One region of the Streptomyces sp. NPDC047853 genome, then DNA from elsewhere that is predicted to be linked to it. Evidence: riboswitches for the same ligand, from Rfam matches in the RefSeq annotation. Region 1 holds a riboswitch; each other region holds the start of a gene.

Region 1 (5,669 bases):
GGCCCTTGTTCTTCAGGACCTTCTTCAGCGTGTGGTAGACCTCGGCGCCCCAGCGCAGGGCCTCGGAGAAGGACTCCGCGCCGATCGGGGCGATCATGAACTCCTGGATGTCCACGTTGGAGTCGGCGTGCGAGCCGCCGTTCAGGATGTTCATCATCGGCACCGGCAGCAGGTGCGCGTTGGGGCCGCCCAGGTAGCGGAAGAGCGGCAGGTCGCTGGCCTCGGAGGCGGCGTGGGCGACGGCGAGGGAGACGCCGAGGATGGCGTTGGCGCCCAGCGAGCCCTTGTTGTCGGTGGCGTCCAGGTCGAACATGGCCTGGTCGATCAGGCGCTGCTCGGTGGCGTCGTAGCCGACCAGCTCCGGGCCGATCTGCTCGATGACGGCCAGGACGGCCTTCTCGACGCCCTTGCCCAGGTAACGGGCCGGGTCGCCGTCACGGAGTTCGATGGCCTCGAAGGCGCCGGTGGAGGCGCCGGAGGGAACGGCGGCACGACCCGTGCTGCCGTCGTCGAGGCCGACCTCGACCTCGACCGTGGGGTTGCCTCGGGAGTCCAGGATTTCCCGGGCTACGACGACGTCGATGGACGGCACGAGCATCTCCTTCTTCAATGTGACGCTTCGGTGTGACGCGCGGGTCCACAGGACCGCAGCGGCTCTGCGGGACCGAGCCTAACCGGCTCCGGGCGATCGGCCAGCCGATCGCCCACCCGCTGGACAGAACCGAGAGTAAATTGTTTCCGAACGGAACAAAGACGTTTCCGGAAACACCCGCGGCCCCGGGGACGGCGGCGCGGGCGGGACGGGGGCGTGAAAAACCCGTCCCGGCGCGTACGGGGGAACACGCGCCGGGACGGGAGCAGGCGGGGCCGCCGCTTACTTCAGGTGCAGCTGCTGGCCCGGGTAGATCAGGTCGGCCTCGTCGACGATGTCGTCGTTCAGCTTGAACAGCTTCGCCCAGCCGCCCTTGACGTCGTGCTCCTGGGCGATCGAGCTGAGGGTGTCGCCCTTGACGACCTTGTACTCGCCGTCGCCCTTCTCGACCTTCTTGCCGGTCGGGGTGGTGACGGTCTTCTTCTCGGCCGGCTTCTCGGCGGCCGGGCGCTCCTCGGAGCGGGAGGCCTTCTGCTCGGTGGAGCGGTCGGCGGTGGAGCCGCTGCTCTGGCTCTCGGAGCTGCCGGAGCCCTGCGCGGAACCGCTGTCCTGGCTCTCGGTGGAGCCGCCACCGGTGTACGCGGCGCCCGACAGGCCGGTGCCGCAGACCGGCCAGGCACCCTTGCCCTGGCCCGCGAGCACCTTCTCGGCGATCTCGATCTGCTGCGACTTGCTCGCCTGGTCGGCGGTCGCGGCGTACTGCGTACCGCCGTAGCCGGCCCAGGTGGAGGCGGAGAACTGCAGACCGCCGTAGTAACCGTTGCCGGTGTTGATGGACCAGTTGCCACCGGACTCGCACTGGGCGACGGCGTCCCACTCGGAGGCGGTGGCGGCGGAGGCGTTGCCGGCCGCCATCAGCGGGGCGGCGACGGCGGCACCGGTGACACCGGCGACGGCGATGACTCGGGTGGCCTTGGACGGGCGACGGTGCTTGCCCTTGCCGGAAAACAGCATGGTTGATCCCCTCACCGACGCCTGCGAGGTGAGCTGTCGGGTTCGGGCCGGTTGAGTTGCCCGGCCGGGTTCCTCGCGGAACTCGGCTCCACCCCTAGCCGCTCCGGCTCGACTGCCCGGTGCGGCACTTACCTTGGGTCCCCCGCTCCTGCCTGCGGCGCTTGACGCGACGACTGTTCCCGGACGGCCGCTGGCAGGATTCGGCGTTGCGGCAGCCGGGGCCCGCGATGGCGAGCGACCATGACCGTAGACACGCGCTCGCCGGATTTTCAAAGACGATCACGGCTTCTGAGAGCTATGTCTCACGTGATCCAAATCGGACATAGGCCCCGAACCGTGACGCGAACTCCCCCTACTTTTGGCCCGATTCGCCCCCGACCATGAGCGTCTGACCGGGCAGGATGTGGTCCGGGTCGGCGCCGACGACCTCCTCGTTGCCGACGTACAGCGAGCGCCACCCGCCGTCGAGCTCAAGGGAGTCGGCGATGCCCCAGAGGCTGTCGCCGGAACGGACGGTGTACGAGCCGTCGACGACCTCTCGCGCCTCGTCCTCACCGCGCGAGGCATGCCGCCCCGACGCGTCGGTCCCGCGGCCCTCCTCCACGCCCTCCTCGGCGCGGTCGCCGCGGTGCTTGCCGGCGCCGGACCCCGCGGTGTCGGTGAGGGCCGAAGAGCCCGCACTCTGGCCCGCCTTGTCCGTTTCGTCACCCTTGGTGGTGGCTGCGGACGACCTGTCGGACTCCTGCGGGTCGGCGGTCGCCGAGGGGCTGGTTCCGGGCGCCGTGTCGGCCTTGGCCGTTTCGTCCGGTTCGGTCGACGGGGAGTCAGGCGTGGCCGGGGGCGGGGACGAAGGCGAGACCCCGGAGGCCCGCTCGGACTCTTCGGACGAGCCGGACGAGCCGGTGCCGGACGCCCCGGTCGACCGGGGAGCCTTCGGCGTCCCCGCGTCGTCCGACCCCTGCGACGGACCCTCCTCCGCCGCACCCGTGCCGCCGGCCGGCGAACCCGAGTCGTTGCCCAGGCCCGCGAGCAGGCCGCAGGTCGGCCAGGCGGCGATGCCCTGGTCCGCGCGCAACTTCTCGGCGATTCTTATCTGCTGGGAGCGGCTGGCCTGATCGGCGCTCGACGCGTACTCCAGGCCGCCGTACTGCTCCCAGACGTCCTGGGACAGTTGCAGCCCGCCGTAGTAGCCGTTGCCGCTGCTCTGGCTCCAGGCGCCGCCGGTCTCGCACTCGGCGACCCGGTCCCAGTTCGCCCCGTCGGCCGCGTGCGCGCCGGTGGCGCCGAGAAGCGGGATCGCGATGGCGGAGCCCGTGACTCCGGCGGCGACGACCAGGGCGGGTGCCTGGCGGGGGCGGCGGTGACGACCGTTCCCGGAGAGCATGCGACGACCTTTCACGAGACAGCGAGGATCGCGTGGCCGTGAGACTGGGGGCCACGTTGATCCGTGAACGTATAGGCAGATGATCGCTTGTCACAAGTTCATGCCGCGCAGATCACGTGAAGATCACAAAGTTGAGCGCGTGTCACTTTTGCGGAGGCGACGCAACGCTCCCGTTCGCCGGTGCGACCGGTGTGAACGACACGGGCAGGGTGCGCAGACCTCGCATGATGAGCCCGCCGCGCCAGCGCAGTTCGGCCGGGTCGGCGGCGAGGCTCAGGTCCGGCAGGCGGGTGAGGAGCGTGGCGAGCGCGGTCTGCCCCTCCAGCCGGGCGAGCGGGGCGCCCAGGCAGTAGTGGATGCCGTGGCCGTACCCGAGGTGCTGGCTGTCCCGGCGGGAGAGGTCCAGGGTGTCCGGGTCCGTGAACCGCTCCGGGTCCCGGTCGGCGGCGGCGAGGACGACGAGGACGGGGTCGCCCGCCGCGATGTCCTGCCCGCCGATGGTGAGCGGCCGGGTGGCGAAGCGCCACGTGGCCAGCTCCACCGGGCCGTCGTACCGCAGCAGTTCCTCCACTCCGGTCTCCAGCAGGGCGCGTTCGCCGTCGGCCAGGGACGACTGGAGACGGGCCCGCTGCTCCGGGTGCGTGAGCAGGGCGTACGTCCCGTTGCCCACCAGGTTCACCGTGGTCTCGAAACCCGCGAACAACAGGATGAAGGCCATGGCCGCGGCCTCGTTCTCGGTGAGGTGCTCCCCGTGGTCCGAGGCGCGGATGAGGCCGGAGATGAGGTCCTCACCGGGTCCGGGCTCGGGTGTCAGCGCCGCGCGCTTGCGGTGGATGAGCTCGGCGAGGTAGCCCCGCATCTTCTTCACCGACCGCGCCACCCCGCCCCGTGGCCCCCCGCCGTGGCGGATCATCATGCCCGCCCAGTCCCGGAAGTCGTCCTGGTCCTCGCGGGGTACGCCGAGCAGGTCGCAGATGGCGTAGATGGGGAGCGGGAAGGCGAACTCGTGGATGAGATCGGCGCTGCCGGTGGCGGCGAACCGGTCGATGAGCCCGTCGGCGAGCTCCTGCACGCGGGGCGCGAACTCCGCCACCCGGCGCGGGGTGAACGCCTTGCTGACCAGTCGGCGCAGCCGGGTGTGGTCCGGCGGGTCGATGTTCAGCAGATGGGTCATCAGGTCGGCCTTGCGCTCCCCCGGGATGCCGGTCTTGCCCTTGGCGTGCGCGGGCTCGTCGTGGTGGGCCGGGTTCTTGGACAGCCGTGGGTCGGCGAGGGCCTGCTTGGCGTCGGCGTACCGGGTCACCAGCCAGGCCTCCACGCCGCTGGGCAGCCGCGTCCGGTGCACGGGGGAATGCTCGCGCAGCCAGGCGTACGCGGGGTAGGGGTCGCTCGCGAACTCCCAGGTGAACAGCTCGGGGGCCGGGCCCTCGGTGGCACCGGGGGCACGGTGGCCGGGGTGGGGCGGGCGTCCGGGGTGGCCGGGTCGGGGCGGGTGGCCGGTCACCCCTCGACCTCCCTGATCGCGTCCCGGTAGGTGCGGGCCGCCGCTCTCAGGGCCGCCTCCGGGTCGGTGCCCTCGGACTCGGCGCGGGCGGCGAGGGCGAGGAGTTCGTAACCGACACCTTCGCCGGTGGGAAGGGGGACGGTGAGGCCCGCCGTGCGGACCCGGGAGGCGAGCTTGGCGGCGAGGGCGAGGCCGGGCTGGCCGAGCGGGACGCCCTCGGTGACCGAGGTGCGCTGCTTCTCGGCGGCCTTGGTGCGCAGCCAGTGCTCCCTGACCTCCTCGGGGGTGGTCGCCGTCTCGTCGCCGAAGACGTGCGGGTGGCGGTGGATCAGTTTGCTGACGATGGTGCCGGCCACGTCGTCCACGGAGAACGGGGCGTCGGGGTCCTCCTCGGCGATGCGGGCGTGGAACACGACCTGGAGGAGTACGTCGCCCAGTTCCTCGCGGAGTTCGTCGCGGTCGCCGTCCTCGATCGCCTCGACCAGCTCGTACGCCTCCTCGATGGCGTACTTGGCCAGGCCCTCGTGGGTCCGCCGGGACGACCAGGGGCATTCGACGCGGATGCGGTCCATGACCTGCACGAGGTCGAGGAGGCGGGCGCCCGGGAGGTCGTAGGAGGCGGGGAGCAGCTCCAGGTCGGGCATGGCCAGGCGGCCGGAGCCGGCGAGGCGGGCCAGTCCGTCGGTGAGCGCGGGGTCGCCCTCACCGGTCGCCACGACCACCACGGTCCGGCCGCCGGCGCAGGCCGCGACCAGCTCCTCGGCGGTCGGGGCCCCCTCGTCGACCCGTATGCCCGCCTCGCGCAGGTACGGGAGCTGCGGGTGCGCCGCGTCGGCGCACAGCACGCGGTCGGCGGTGCGCAGGGCCTGCCAGGCGGGCCAGGACAGCAGGCCGGGGGCCACGCGATGGCTCGTGGTGAGCAGGACGATGCGGCCGGGGTCGGGGGCGGTGCCGGGAGCGGCGTCGGCGCTGATTGCGTTCACGATCAGAAACGTAACGCACGCGGCTGACGGCGCCCTGAGTTGTCCACAGGGGCTGTCCACAAAGGCTGTCCACAGGGCGGTGCCCACCCGGCGTGTCCGCACGGGGTGCCCGTGCCGGTTCTCCGCCGCGTGGTCGCCCGGGCCTGTCCGTCGGTGGGCAGGCCCCGCGCAGGACCGTTACGCCGTCTGCTG
Region 2 (5,669 bases), on a different contig from region 1:
GAAGCTCGTCGCCGAGGGTCTCGAAGAGCTTCCCGAGACCGTCTGACCGACGGCAGCACCGCCGAGAAAGGCCCGCCCGGAATTCCGGGCGGGCCTTTCTCTTGCACCACTCCCGGGGGTGGATTCGCTTTTCACGGGCAGCAGAAACGAGCCCTCCGAATTCCCCTGTCTTTGTATACGGCGCTCATGTTAATAACGCAGACCCGAGATGTTTACGGCACGTTGCGGGTTCCTCACACGGTCCGCCGCCTCGCCTTCGACGGCGAAGCGCAGGCGGTGCGCCGGCGCCGATCGTTCGGCGTGCAGCGTCATGAGCGCCCGTGCGCGCTCGCCGTCGCCCCGGGCCACCGCGTCGACGATCGCGCCGTGCTCCGCCCAGCACTCCACCGGGTCGGCCGCGGCCTCCACGGCGTACAGCCAGGCGATCTTGTGGCGCAGCTGGGTCAGCAACGCCGTCAGGGACGGGCTGCCGGCGGCCTGGGCGAGGGTCTCGTGGAACCAGCCGTCCAGCGAGCGCAGATCGTCGCTGCTCCCCTGCCTGGCACGCTCCTGGCCCAGCCGCACCAGGCCGCGCAGGACCTTGAGATGCGCCTCGGTGCGGCGCCGGGCGGCCCGGGACGCGCCGAGGGGTTCGAGGAGCGTGCGCGTCTCCAGCAGGTCGGCCGCCTCCCGCTCGGTCGGCTCCGCGACGCACGCGCCCGCGTGCCGCCGGGTCACCACGAACCCCTCCGCCTCCAGCGTGCGCAGTGCCTCACGGACGGGGACGCGGGAGACGCCGTAGCGGCGGGCCAGGAGTTCCTCGGTGAGGCGGCTGCCGCGCCCGTGGACACCGGAGACGATGTCGTCCCGGATCGCCGTGCACACCGAGTGCGCCGGAATGCGCATGCCCGACCTCCGCCTTCATCCCCGGGAAACGTCGACGATTGACGCGTGTTCAGCGACTCTAGGCCAATGCGGCGGGAATTCCGACGGCGATGTGGATTTCATGGACACTTTTTGGACAACGGCCACGCCGGGAACACCCTGGAAATGCGAAATCCCCGACTCGGGGAGCCGGGGCTTTCGCGTGCCGTTCGTCGCTCGTCAGACGTTCACGCCGTCGTCAGATGTGCGCGCCGCCGTCAGGCGTTGACGCCGTGGGAGCGGAGGTAGGCGACGGGGTCCAGGTCCGAGCCGTACTCGGGGCTCGTACGGGCCTCGAAGTGCAGGTGCGGTCCGGTGACGTTGCCGGTGGCGCCGGAGAGGCCGATCTGCTGTCCCGCGTCGACCGACTGGCCCACCGAGACACCGATGGACGACAGGTGGCCGTACTGCGTGTACGTGCCGTCGTGCATCTTGAGCACGACCTGGTTGCCGTACGCCCCGCCCCAGCCGGCCTCGACGACGGTGCCGACGCCGACCGCGTGCACGGAGGTGCCGGTGGAGGCGTGGAAGTCGATGCCGGTGTGGCTGCCGGAGGACCACAGGGAGCTGCCGGCCTGGTAGGCGGTGGAGACGTAGGACGCGGTGATCGGCGTGACGAAGGTGTTGAGGCGCTTGCGCTCCGCCTCCCGCGCGGCGCGCTCCTTGGCCTCGCGCGCCTCCTGGGCGGCCTCGGCGGCCCGCTCGCGCGCGGCCTCCTGCGCCGCCTCACGGGCGGCGGCGTCCAGGGCGGCCTGCTTCTGCGCGGCGGCCTGGGCGTCGATCTCGTCGGCCAGGGAGTCGCCGATGCTGATGACCGGGGTGAGCCCGCTCTGCTCCACCTGGGGCTCGGCGGCGAGCGCCGGAGCCGCGAGGGTGCCGACGACGCCGGTGGTGGCGAGGGCCGCGACACCCGCCGCGCGGGCGGTGGTGCGGTGCATCCGGCCGGGACGGCGGTGCTTGCCGGCGGCGCGCGTGAACGCCATGTAGTGGCTGGTCCTTTCCTTCCCTCTCGCCTACCGGGTTAGCTGACGGGTTCGGAGGTGGAAGGTCTCCTACGGACCCCCTCGCGGCACGCGCGGGCGTCCGATTCACCCCAGGGACTACGGTGGGTCCCCGGCTCCCCTGGCTCGCGCCGTACGGGGACTCGGCGATGACTGTCCGGTGCCGCGGGTGCGGCGCACTGCCTGACGAACAGCCCGGAAGACGCTAAACGCGGTTGTCTTCAATCCTCAAACGCAACCGGCTTTTTGTAGCGCATGCCACAGCGCAGACAGGCAGCCTCTCCCCCAATTCGGACAAACGGCGGCCCTGGTGACACTCCGGTCACCAGGGCCCCACGCGCGTACCGCTACTCGGCCGCCACCACGGTGACTTCACCGATGCCGAGCGCCTCGACCGGCTCCTTGATCTGTGCCGCGTCGCCGACGAGGACCGTCACCAGACGGTCCACCGGGAAGGCGTTCACGACCGCCGCCGTGGCCTCCACGGTGCCCGTGGCGGCGAGTTGGCGGTAGAGCGTCGCCTGGTAGTCGTCGGGCAGGTGCTGCTCGACCTGGTCGGCCAGGGTGCTCGCGACGGCGGCCGCCGTCTCGTACTTCAGCGGCGCCACGCCCACCAGGTTCTGCACGGCGACGTCACGCTCGGCGTCGGTGAGCCCGCCTTCGGCGAGCTTGCGCAGCACCGTCCACAGGTCCTCCAGGGCCGGGCCGGTGTTGGGGGTGTCGACGGAGCCGCTGATGGCCAGCATGGCGGCGCCGGTCCCGTCGGGCGCGGAGCGCAGGACCTGCCCGAACGCCCGGACCCCGTAGGTGTAGCCCTTCTCCTCGCGCAGGACGCGGTCCAGACGCGAGGTGAGGGTGCCGCCGAGGCAGTAGGTGCCGAGCACCTGGGCGGGCCACACACGGTCGTGCCGGTCGGAGCCGGTGCGGCCGATGAGCAGCTGCGTCTGGACGGCGCCGGGGCGGTCCACGATGACGACCCGGCCCCGGTCGTCGGCGGTCACCGGCGGCACGGGACGGGGCTCCGCGGCGGAGCCGGTCCACGCGCCCAGCGTCTCGCCGAGCAGCGCGTCGAGGTCCACGCCGGTGAGGTCACCGACGACCACGGCGGTGGCCGTGGCGGGCCGGACGTGCTTCTCGTAGAAGGCGCGTACGGCGGCGGAGTCGATGCTCGCGACGGTCTCCTCGGTGCCCTGGCGGGGGCGCGACATGCGCGTCCCGGCCGGGAACAGCTCCTTGGAGAGCTCCTTGGCGGCCCGGCGGGCGGGGTTGGCCAGCTCGTGCGGGATCTCGTCGAGGCGGTTGCGGACCAGCCGTTCGACCTCGCCGTCCGCGAACGCGGGTGCCCTCAGGGCGTCGGCGACCAGGCCGAGGGCCTTGGCGAGGCGCGAGACGGGCACCTCCAGGCTGAGCCGGACGCCGGGGTGGTCGGCGTGCGCGTCGAGGGTGGCCCCGCAGCGCTCCAGCTCGGCGGCGAAGTCCTCGGCGGAGTGCTTGTCGGTGCCCTCCGAGAAGGCCCGCGCCATGATGGTGGCGACGCCGTCGAGACCGGTGGGCTCGGCGTCCAGGGGCGCGTCCAGCAGCACCTCGACGGCGACGACCTGCTGGCCGGGGCGGTGGCAGCGCAGCACGGTCAGGCCGTTGTCGAGGCTGCCGCGCTCCGGTGCCGGGAACGCCCACGGCCTGGGCTCGCCGGCCTGCGGCCGCTGGTGGAATTCCATGGTGGCGAGCTCGGTCACTTGGCCGCCTCCTCGTTCTCGTCGGTGGCGTCGTTCACGTCGGCGGGGGCGGTGGGCTCGTAGACGAGCACCGCGCGGTTGTCGGGGCGCAGGCGGGCCTTGGCGACCTCCTGGACCTCCTCCGCCGTGACCTCGAGCACCCGCTGCACGGCGGTGAGGGCGAGCTGCGGGTCGCCGAACAGCACCGCGTAGCGGCACAGTTCGTCGGCGCGGCCCGCGACCGTGCCCAGGCGGTCCAGCCACTCGCGCTCCAGCTGGGCCTGGGCGCGCTCCATCTCCTCGGCGGTCGGGCCCTCCTGGGCGAACCGGGCGAGCTCCTCGTCGATGGCGGTCTCGATGACCGGCACCTCCACGTCACCGGACGTCTTCACGTCCAGCCACCCCAGGGAGGGCGCTCCCGCGAGCCGCAGCAGACCGAAGCCGGCGGCGACGGCCGTGCGGTCGCGGCGCACCAGCCGGTTGTACAGCCGGGACGACTCGCCGCCGCCCAGGACGGTGAGGGCCAGGTCGGCCGCGTCGCACGCGCGCGTGCCGTCCTCCGGCAGGCGGTAGGCCGCCATCAGGGCACGGGCCGGGACCTCCTCCTCGACGACCTCGCGCAGCTCCCCGCCCATGACGTCGGGCAGCGAACCGTCCCGGGGCGGCTGCTTGCCGTCGTGCGAGGCGATGGAGCCGAAGTACTTCTCGACCCAGGCGAGGGTCTGCTCGGGGTCGATGTCGCCGACGACCGACAGCACCGCGTTGTTCGGCGCGTAGTAGGTGCGGAAGAACGCGCGCGCGTCCTCCAGGGTCGCCGCGTCCAGGTCGGCCATCGAGCCGATCGGCGTGTGGTGGTAGGGGTGGCCCTCCGGGTAGGCGAGAGCGGTCAGCTTCTCGAACGCGGTGCCGTAGGGGACGTTGTCGTAGCGCTGGCGGCGCTCGTTCTTGACCACGTCCCGCTGGTTCTCCATCGACTCCTCGTCGAGGGCGGCGAGCAGCGAGCCCATGCGGTCGGCCTCCAGCCAGAGGGCGAGCTCCAGCTGGTGGGCGGGCATGGTCTCGAAGTAGTTGGTGCGCTCGAAGCTGGTGGTGCCGTTGAGCGAGCCACCGGCGCCCTGCACCAGCTCGAAGTGACCGTTGCCCTTGACCTGGGCGGAGCCCTGGAACATCAGGTGCTCGAAGAGGTGAGCCAGGCCGGTGCGCCCCTTGACCTCGTGGCGCGAGCCGACGTCGTACCAGAGGCACACCGCCGCGACCGGGGTCAGGTGGTCCTCGGAGAGCACCACGCGCAGGCCGTTGGCCAGGCGGTGCTCGGTCGCTGTCAGGCCGCCGGAGTCTGCCTGGGCTGTGGCCGTGTGACCCATGGGCATGTACGTCCCTTCGCTCGCGGAATCTTGGTCGAGTCATGGCGCGGAACTGCGGAATTCCGCCGGTCCCGCCACTGTATGCAAGCGCGCGGGCCACCGGTGAAGTTCCCGCACCTCCTACGCCGAGAGCGAGAACGGGGTTGGCGGTCCGACGGGGGCGAGGGCGTACCCTGCGGGCAGCGCCGGGCCGGGCAGCCCGTGACGGGTCCTGGTCGGTCGCTGTCAGTGCCGCGGTCCACAATGGACCGCGTCAGATCACCGTTCACGCTTCAGCAAGGAGCCGGCAGCGATGGCCCGCCGTAGCACGAAGACCCCGCCGCCCGACGACGCGTACGAGGAGAGGATCCTCGACATCGACGTCGTCGACGAGATGCAGGGCTCCTTCCTCGAGTACGCGTACTCGGTCATCTACTCCCGTGCGCTCCCGGACGCCCGCGACGGCCTCAAGCCGGTGCACCGCCGCATCGTGTACCAGATGAACGAGATGGGTCTGCGGCCCGAGCGCGGCTACGTGAAGTGCGCCCGTGTCGTCGGCGAGGTCATGGGCAAGCTGCACCCCCACGGCGACGCGTCCATCTACGACGCCCTGGTGCGCATGGCCCAGTCCTTCTCCATGCGCGTGCCCCTGGTGGACGGCCACGGCAACTTCGGCTCGCTGGGCAACGACGACCCGCCGGCCGCCA
Region 3 (5,669 bases), on a different contig from region 1:
CTGGCCGGGCTACGGGGTGTACGGGACGTACGGGGCGTACGGGGCGCACCCCGGCCACGGGCCCTACGGGTACGCCCCCGCCGCCCCGCTCCCCGCGCCCTCGCCGGGGCAGTACCACGCCCCTCACGGCTACCTTCCGTACGCCCCGCCCCACCCCCACCGCGGGTAGCCCCGGTCCGCCCCACCGGCCGCGGGGCCCCGGGTTCCGGCCGTCAGAGCGACGCCCGCTCCAGCCGGGCGACCTCGTCCGGGGTGAGGGACAGCTCGGCCACCCCCAGCAGCGCCGGGAGCTGCTCGACCGTGCGGGCGGAGGCGATCGGTGCGGCCACCGTCGGCTGCGCGGCCAGCCAGGCCAGGGCGACCGTGGCGACGGGAGCGTCGTGGGCCTCGGCGATCTCGTCCAGGGCCGCCAGGACCCGCCGGCCCCGCTCGGTCTCCAGGTGCTTCGCCGCGCCGCCCGCACGGGGGCTGTCGACGGCCGAGCCGGCCCGGTACTTGCCGGTGAGGAATCCGGAGGCGAGGGAGTAGTACGGCACGGCGGCCAGGCCGGCCCGCTCCGCGAGGTCGCGCAGCCCGCCCTCGTAGGTGTCCCGCGAGACGAGGTTGTAGTGGGGCTGGAGCGCCACGTACCGGGCGAGGCCCTCGCGGTCGGAGAACTCCAGGGACGCCGCGAGCCGCTCGGCGGAGATGTTGGAGGCGGCGATGTGCCGGACCTTGCCCGCCCGCACCAGCTCGTCGAGCGCGCCGACGATCTCCTCCACCGGCACCTCGGGCTTGTCGAAGTGGGTGTAGTAGAGGTCGATGTGGTCGGTGCCCAGGCGGCGCAGCGAGGCGTCGGCCGCCGCCTTGATGTTCGTGGCGGACAGGCCCGGGTACTCGGGGTGCTGGCTGACCTTGGTGGCGAGGACGACGTCACCGCGGTTGCCGCGGGAGGCGAGCCACTTGCCGACGATGGTCTCGGACTCCCCGCCGCTGTTGCCGTCGACCCACGCGGAGTACGAGTCGGCGGTGTCGACGAAGTTGCCGCCCGCGGCCGTGTAGGCGTCCAGGACGGCGAAGGAGGTGTCCTGGTCGGCGGTCCAGCCGAAGACGTTGCCACCGAGGGCGAGGGGGAAGACCTCGAGGTCCGAGGAGCCGAGCTTGCGCAGAGAAGTCATGTCCTGCGTCAACGGCCACGACGGAGCCGGTGATTCCGGGAGCGGGGCAAAAATCCCGCAAACCGGCAGCCCTGGCGTCGGGGGGTCGCCGTCAGGACCGCCGGGGACCGGCGGGGCCGTGCACGGCCTCGGTCAGGGGGTCAGGCCCTTGCTCTGCAGCCAGGCCATCGGGTCGATCCCGCCGCCGTCGCTGGTGTGGACCTCCATGTGGAGGTGGGCCCCGGTCACGTTGCCGGTGGCGCCGACGCGGCCGATGACATCACCGGTGGTGACCTTCTGGCCGACGCTGACGCTGATCGACGACTGGTGGGCGTACCAGATCTCGGTGCCGTCATCGAGGGTCAGCACGGTCTTGTAGCCGTAGGAGCCCTCGTAGCCGGCCGACGTGATGGTGCCGCTGTGCACCGCCTTGAGCAGCGTGCCGGTGGGCGCGGCGAAGTCGAGGCCGGTGTGGTAGCCGGAGGACCAGTAGGCGCCGGCCTGGCCGAAGCTGGAGGAGATCGTGTACGAGGAGGTCGGCAGGGTGTACTGCTTGGCCAGCTTCGCGAGCCGCTCGGCCTCGGCCTTCTTCGCGGCCTCCTCCTCCGCCTTCTTCTTGGCGGCGGCGGCCTTGGCCTCGGCCTCCTTCTCCGCCTTGGCGGCGGCTTCCGCGGCCTTCTTCTCGGCGGCGGCCGCGGCCTCGGCGGCGGCCTTCGTCTCGACCTGGGCCTGCTGCTGCTCGGCCTGCGCCATGATCCGGGCGCGCAGCGTCTCACCGGCGTCGGGGGCGTCCTGCGCGGTGTCGGCGGTCGCGGCCACGCCGATGCCGCTGAGCGGGGCGGTGGAACCCTGCGGCTCCGGCTCCTCGTCGTCCGAGATGAGCGAGCCGACGTTGGGCAGGTCGGGCATGGAGATGGACACCGGCGGCTTGCCGGTCTGCGCGCTGGCCATGCCGCCCGCGCCGACCGCGGCTATGACACCGACGCCGAGGACGGTGGAGCTGCGGGCGAGTCCGCCGCGCTGCTTGGCGACGCGGTGCCGGCCGCGCACGGGGCGGATGGATTCCGCGGTGGGATTCCACTCCTCCCAGGGGCCCTCTTCGGTGCGGTGGCCGTCGTAGCCGAAGGTGTCGGTGTCGTGCGCGCTGGGCACGAACGGGGCCTCGGGGGCAGGCCGGTTGGACGCCACGTGGGCGTACTCCTTTCCTTCCTTCCGCCTACCGGGTTAGCTGACGGGTTCGGAGCAGGAAGGTCTCCTACGCGCGTATATCCACCGTGTCTCCACGGCGTCGTACGAGCGATTCACCCCAAGGTGGTGGTTCCCCGGTTCCCTCGCGGGATTCGGCGCGTGCGCACGGAGCCGCCTTCTGTGACGGCTGGGACGACCGCGCTGCGTTATCGAACGTTAATAGACGCGGGGCGGGGATTCCAAGCTGTTCCTCTTGATCATTAACGAATCCGGACGGGACGTACGCCTCAGGATCGGTGAAATCCGGGCGAGTTGACCGCCCCTCAGTATTCCCCTTCACACCACAAGTTTCTGACAGAGTGTCAGTCGTTATGCGCAGGGCGCTCGCCGGGTCACCGTTCGTGACAATGATCAAGGTCTTCGCGCGCGGGACGGCGTACGGCGAGCAGTGCCATGTCGTCCGCCATCCCGCCCCCGGAGTGCCGGCGCACGTCCTCGGCGAGGGCGGCGAGCAGCTTCCCCGGGTGCCGGAAGACGCAGCCGGCGAGCCGTTCGTGCGGGTCGTAGAACTCGCCCCGCGCGTCCCGGGCTTCGGACAGGCCGTCGGTGTGCAGCAGCAGCGTGGCTCCGCCCGGGAAGGCGTCCTCCTGGGCCCGGTCGGGCCACACGCCCAGCTCGCCCATCCCGAGCGGCAGCGCCGCCTCCCGGGCGGGGAGCGGACGCAGGGTGCCGTCGGCGTACAGCAGCAGCGGGGGCGGGTGACCCCGGTTCACGATCCGCACGACCCCGTCGCCGTGCGGGAGTTCGGCGAGGACGGCGGTGGTGAACCCCTCGAAGGCGTCCAGTCCGTTGCGCCGGGTGCCCTCGCGCGCCAGCGCCCGTTCCAGGCGCTGGGCCACCGCCTCCAGGGTGGCCTCCTGCTCGGCGGCCTCGCGGAAGGCGCCGATCACGACGGCGACGGCGGCCACCGCGCCCATGCCCTTGCCGCGCACGTCCCCGACGATGAGCCGGACGCCGCGCGCGCTGTCCTGCACCGCGTACAGGTCCCCGCCGATGAAGGCGTCGGCCTGCGCGGCTTCGTAGCAGGCGGCGATCTCGAAGCCGCCGATCCGTTCGGCGGGCTCGGGCAGCACGGCGCGCTGGGCGGCCTCGGCGATCTCGCGGACGCTGACGAGGCGCTCACCGGTGCGGCGGACGAAGGCGTTGACGAAGACCGCGAGGGCGGCGACCGTCGCGATGGTGATCAGCTCCGTGAGGGAGTCGACGTAGTGGGCGACGCCCTTGCTCAGTTGCAGCCCGACGACGGCGGCGACCACGGCGACACCGGTGAGCGCCGTGCCCCGCCGCGAGTAGAGGGGGGCGGCGACCAGCGGCGCGGCCGTGTAGAGCGGGCCGGCCGTGAAGTATCTCGGGGTGAAGATGTCGTACAGGATGGCGACGACGATGAGCAGGACCGGGAGCAGGCGCACCAGGCGGCGCCCGTACGGGGTCCGCGGCGGGCGTTCGGCCGGGGTGGGCGGCGCCATGGCCTCGGTGCCGAGGCCCGGGTCGGGCGCGGGGTCGCCGGGGAGCCGGCCGCCGGCCCTGGCGTACGCTCCCTCGTCGTCCACGTGACCTGGCCGCACCACTCGTCTCCCGCCGCCCCGAACCTCCGCGCCGCTTGCCGTCCCGTCTCCAGGTTTCCCGGATCGGGGGCGGGCGGCGAGCCGTGAGGGCCGACCGGGTGAACACACCTGAACGCACCGAAGGCCGGAATCCTCAAGGGATTCCGGCCTTCGGTTTCAGTAGCGGGGACAGGATTTGAACCTGCGACCTCTGGGTTATGAGCCCAGCGAGCTACCGAGCTGCTCCACCCCGCGCCGTTGTGTCTCCACTGTACGTCATCGCGGGGGCTGCATGCACATCCGTATCCCGCTACCCCTCCAGATGGCGGTTGGGAGCCTTCGCGCGCTCCTCGTACTCGGGCAGGACGACGACGGTGGCGCCCCCGGCGGTGAGCACCCCGCCGCCGTCCGCGCCCGGCACGAAGGTGTCCGGTTCCCGCCAGGCCGTGACCACGCGGCGTACCCCGGCGTCGAGGATCAGCCGGGCGCAGGGCGCGGGCCGGGAGGCGCGGCGGGCGCAGGGTTCCAGGCTGCTGTACACCGTGGCGGTCGACAGCCGGGCGTCGGCGGGGTCGGCCTTGGCGAGTGCGGCCTCCTCGGCGTGCACGACGGGGTCGCCGCCCTCGCGGGAGTGCCCCCGCGCCAGCTCGGTCCCGTCGGCGGCGACCACCACCGCCCCCACGCTGAACGCCGTCCCGGACGGCGGGCACAGCTGCGCCAGCTCGCAGGCGAGGGCGAGCCAGTGCCGGTCGGCGGCGGTCACCCGGCCTCCGGCGCCCGGGGCGGTCGGCAGGTACCGCGCCAGTACGACGTCCTCGATGCGCCGCGACTCCACCAGCCGCAGCCGGCCGCGCTGGTAGGCCCCGGGACCGAACAGACGGGGCGCGTCCGGGTCGCCGACCAGCAGAGGGGCGAGGACGAGCTGGAGTTCGTCGGCGAGTTCCTGGCGCAGCAACTGGGTGTGCACGGTCCCCCCGCCCTCGACCATGAGCCGCCGCACTCCCCGCTCGTCGTGCAGGTGCTCCAGCGCCGCCCGCCAGTCGAGCGCCTCGCCGAGCGGCACCACGTCGGCGGCGAGTCCGAGGGCCCGGGCCCGCCGGGCGCCCCGGTCCGTCGTGAGCAGCAGCTTCTCGCCCCCGGTGTGCCAGAACGCGGCCGCCGGGTCCAGCTCCCCGGTGGCGCTGACCGTCACCTTGAGCGGGTACTCGGCCTTCCCTGCCGCGATCCGGGCGCCTCGCCGCTCGGCCGAGTTCACCAGCAGCCGCGGGTTGTCGGCCCGGATCGTGCCGGCACCGACCAGGATCGCGTCGACGGACGCCCGCACCTCGTCGACCCGGTCGAAGTCGGCCGGGGAGGAGAGCAGCAGCCGTTCGGGGCCGGTGTCGTCCAGGCAGCCGTCGAGGGAGACGGCGGCGGAGAGCAGGACGTACGGGAGGGGCATGGGCGTACTCCGGTGGGGCGGGGCGGCGGGTTCCGGCGGGGCAACCCTAGGCGCCGCGTCGCTCTCCGCCGGGCGGCCGGGGCACGTTGATGGCGAGGACGGCGGTGTCGTCGTCCACGCCGGTGCCGAGGGCGTCGAGCAGGTCGCTCAGTGCCTGGACCGTGCCGGAGGCGGTGGTGGGGGCCAGTGATCGGGCGAAGTCCACGAGCGCCTCGTCGCCGTAGCGTCCACCGGGCTGGTCGGTGTGGGCCTCGGTGAGGCCGTCCGTGTAGAGGAGCAGGGTGTCGCCGGGGTCCAGGC

What was found. Region 1 has a riboswitch for cyclic di-AMP ahead of ACGF5T_RS09135 (transglycosylase family protein). Riboswitches for the same ligand answer to the same signal wherever they lie in the genome.
Positions count from the first base shown of each region.
Region 2: linked by a shared signal. The riboswitch ahead of ACGF5T_RS31045 (M23 family metallopeptidase) and the one ahead of ACGF5T_RS09135 (transglycosylase family protein) in region 1 are both predicted to bind cyclic di-AMP.
Region 3: linked by a shared signal. The riboswitch ahead of ACGF5T_RS06755 (M23 family metallopeptidase) and the one ahead of ACGF5T_RS09135 (transglycosylase family protein) in region 1 are both predicted to bind cyclic di-AMP.

Region 1 is NZ_JBIDCI010000003.1:492,464-498,132, reverse strand. Features, by position in the region: gene eno (phosphopyruvate hydratase) at 1-592, opposite strand, end outside; gene ACGF5T_RS09135 (transglycosylase family protein) at 875-1,606, opposite strand; cyclic di-AMP (ydaO/yuaA leader) riboswitch at 1,610-1,776, opposite strand; gene ACGF5T_RS09130 (transglycosylase family protein) at 1,959-2,990, opposite strand; gene ACGF5T_RS09125 (cytochrome P450) at 3,133-4,401, opposite strand; gene ACGF5T_RS09120 (nucleoside triphosphate pyrophosphohydrolase) at 4,491-5,477, opposite strand; gene ACGF5T_RS09115 (SurA N-terminal domain-containing protein) at 5,655-5,669, opposite strand, start outside.
Region 2 is NZ_JBIDCI010000023.1:14,734-20,402, reverse strand. Features, by position in the region: gene ACGF5T_RS31055 (HPr family phosphocarrier protein) at 1-46, shown strand, start outside; gene ACGF5T_RS31050 (GntR family transcriptional regulator) at 190-885, opposite strand; gene ACGF5T_RS31045 (M23 family metallopeptidase) at 1,122-1,886, opposite strand; cyclic di-AMP (ydaO/yuaA leader) riboswitch at 1,899-2,063, opposite strand; gene ACGF5T_RS31040 (pitrilysin family protein) at 2,252-3,640, opposite strand; gene ACGF5T_RS31035 (pitrilysin family protein) at 3,637-4,989, opposite strand; gene ACGF5T_RS31030 (DNA topoisomerase IV subunit A) at 5,276-5,669, shown strand, end outside.
Region 3 is NZ_JBIDCI010000002.1:592,546-598,214, reverse strand. Features, by position in the region: gene ACGF5T_RS06765 (PrsW family intramembrane metalloprotease) at 1-169, shown strand, start outside; gene ACGF5T_RS06760 (aldo/keto reductase) at 213-1,157, opposite strand; gene ACGF5T_RS06755 (M23 family metallopeptidase) at 1,290-2,324, opposite strand; cyclic di-AMP (ydaO/yuaA leader) riboswitch at 2,336-2,492, opposite strand; gene ACGF5T_RS06750 (PP2C family protein-serine/threonine phosphatase) at 2,717-3,949, opposite strand; tRNA gene ACGF5T_RS06745 (tRNA-Met) at 4,110-4,183, opposite strand; gene ACGF5T_RS06740 (dihydrofolate reductase family protein) at 4,239-5,369, opposite strand; gene ACGF5T_RS06735 (SpoIIE family protein phosphatase) at 5,416-5,669, opposite strand, start outside.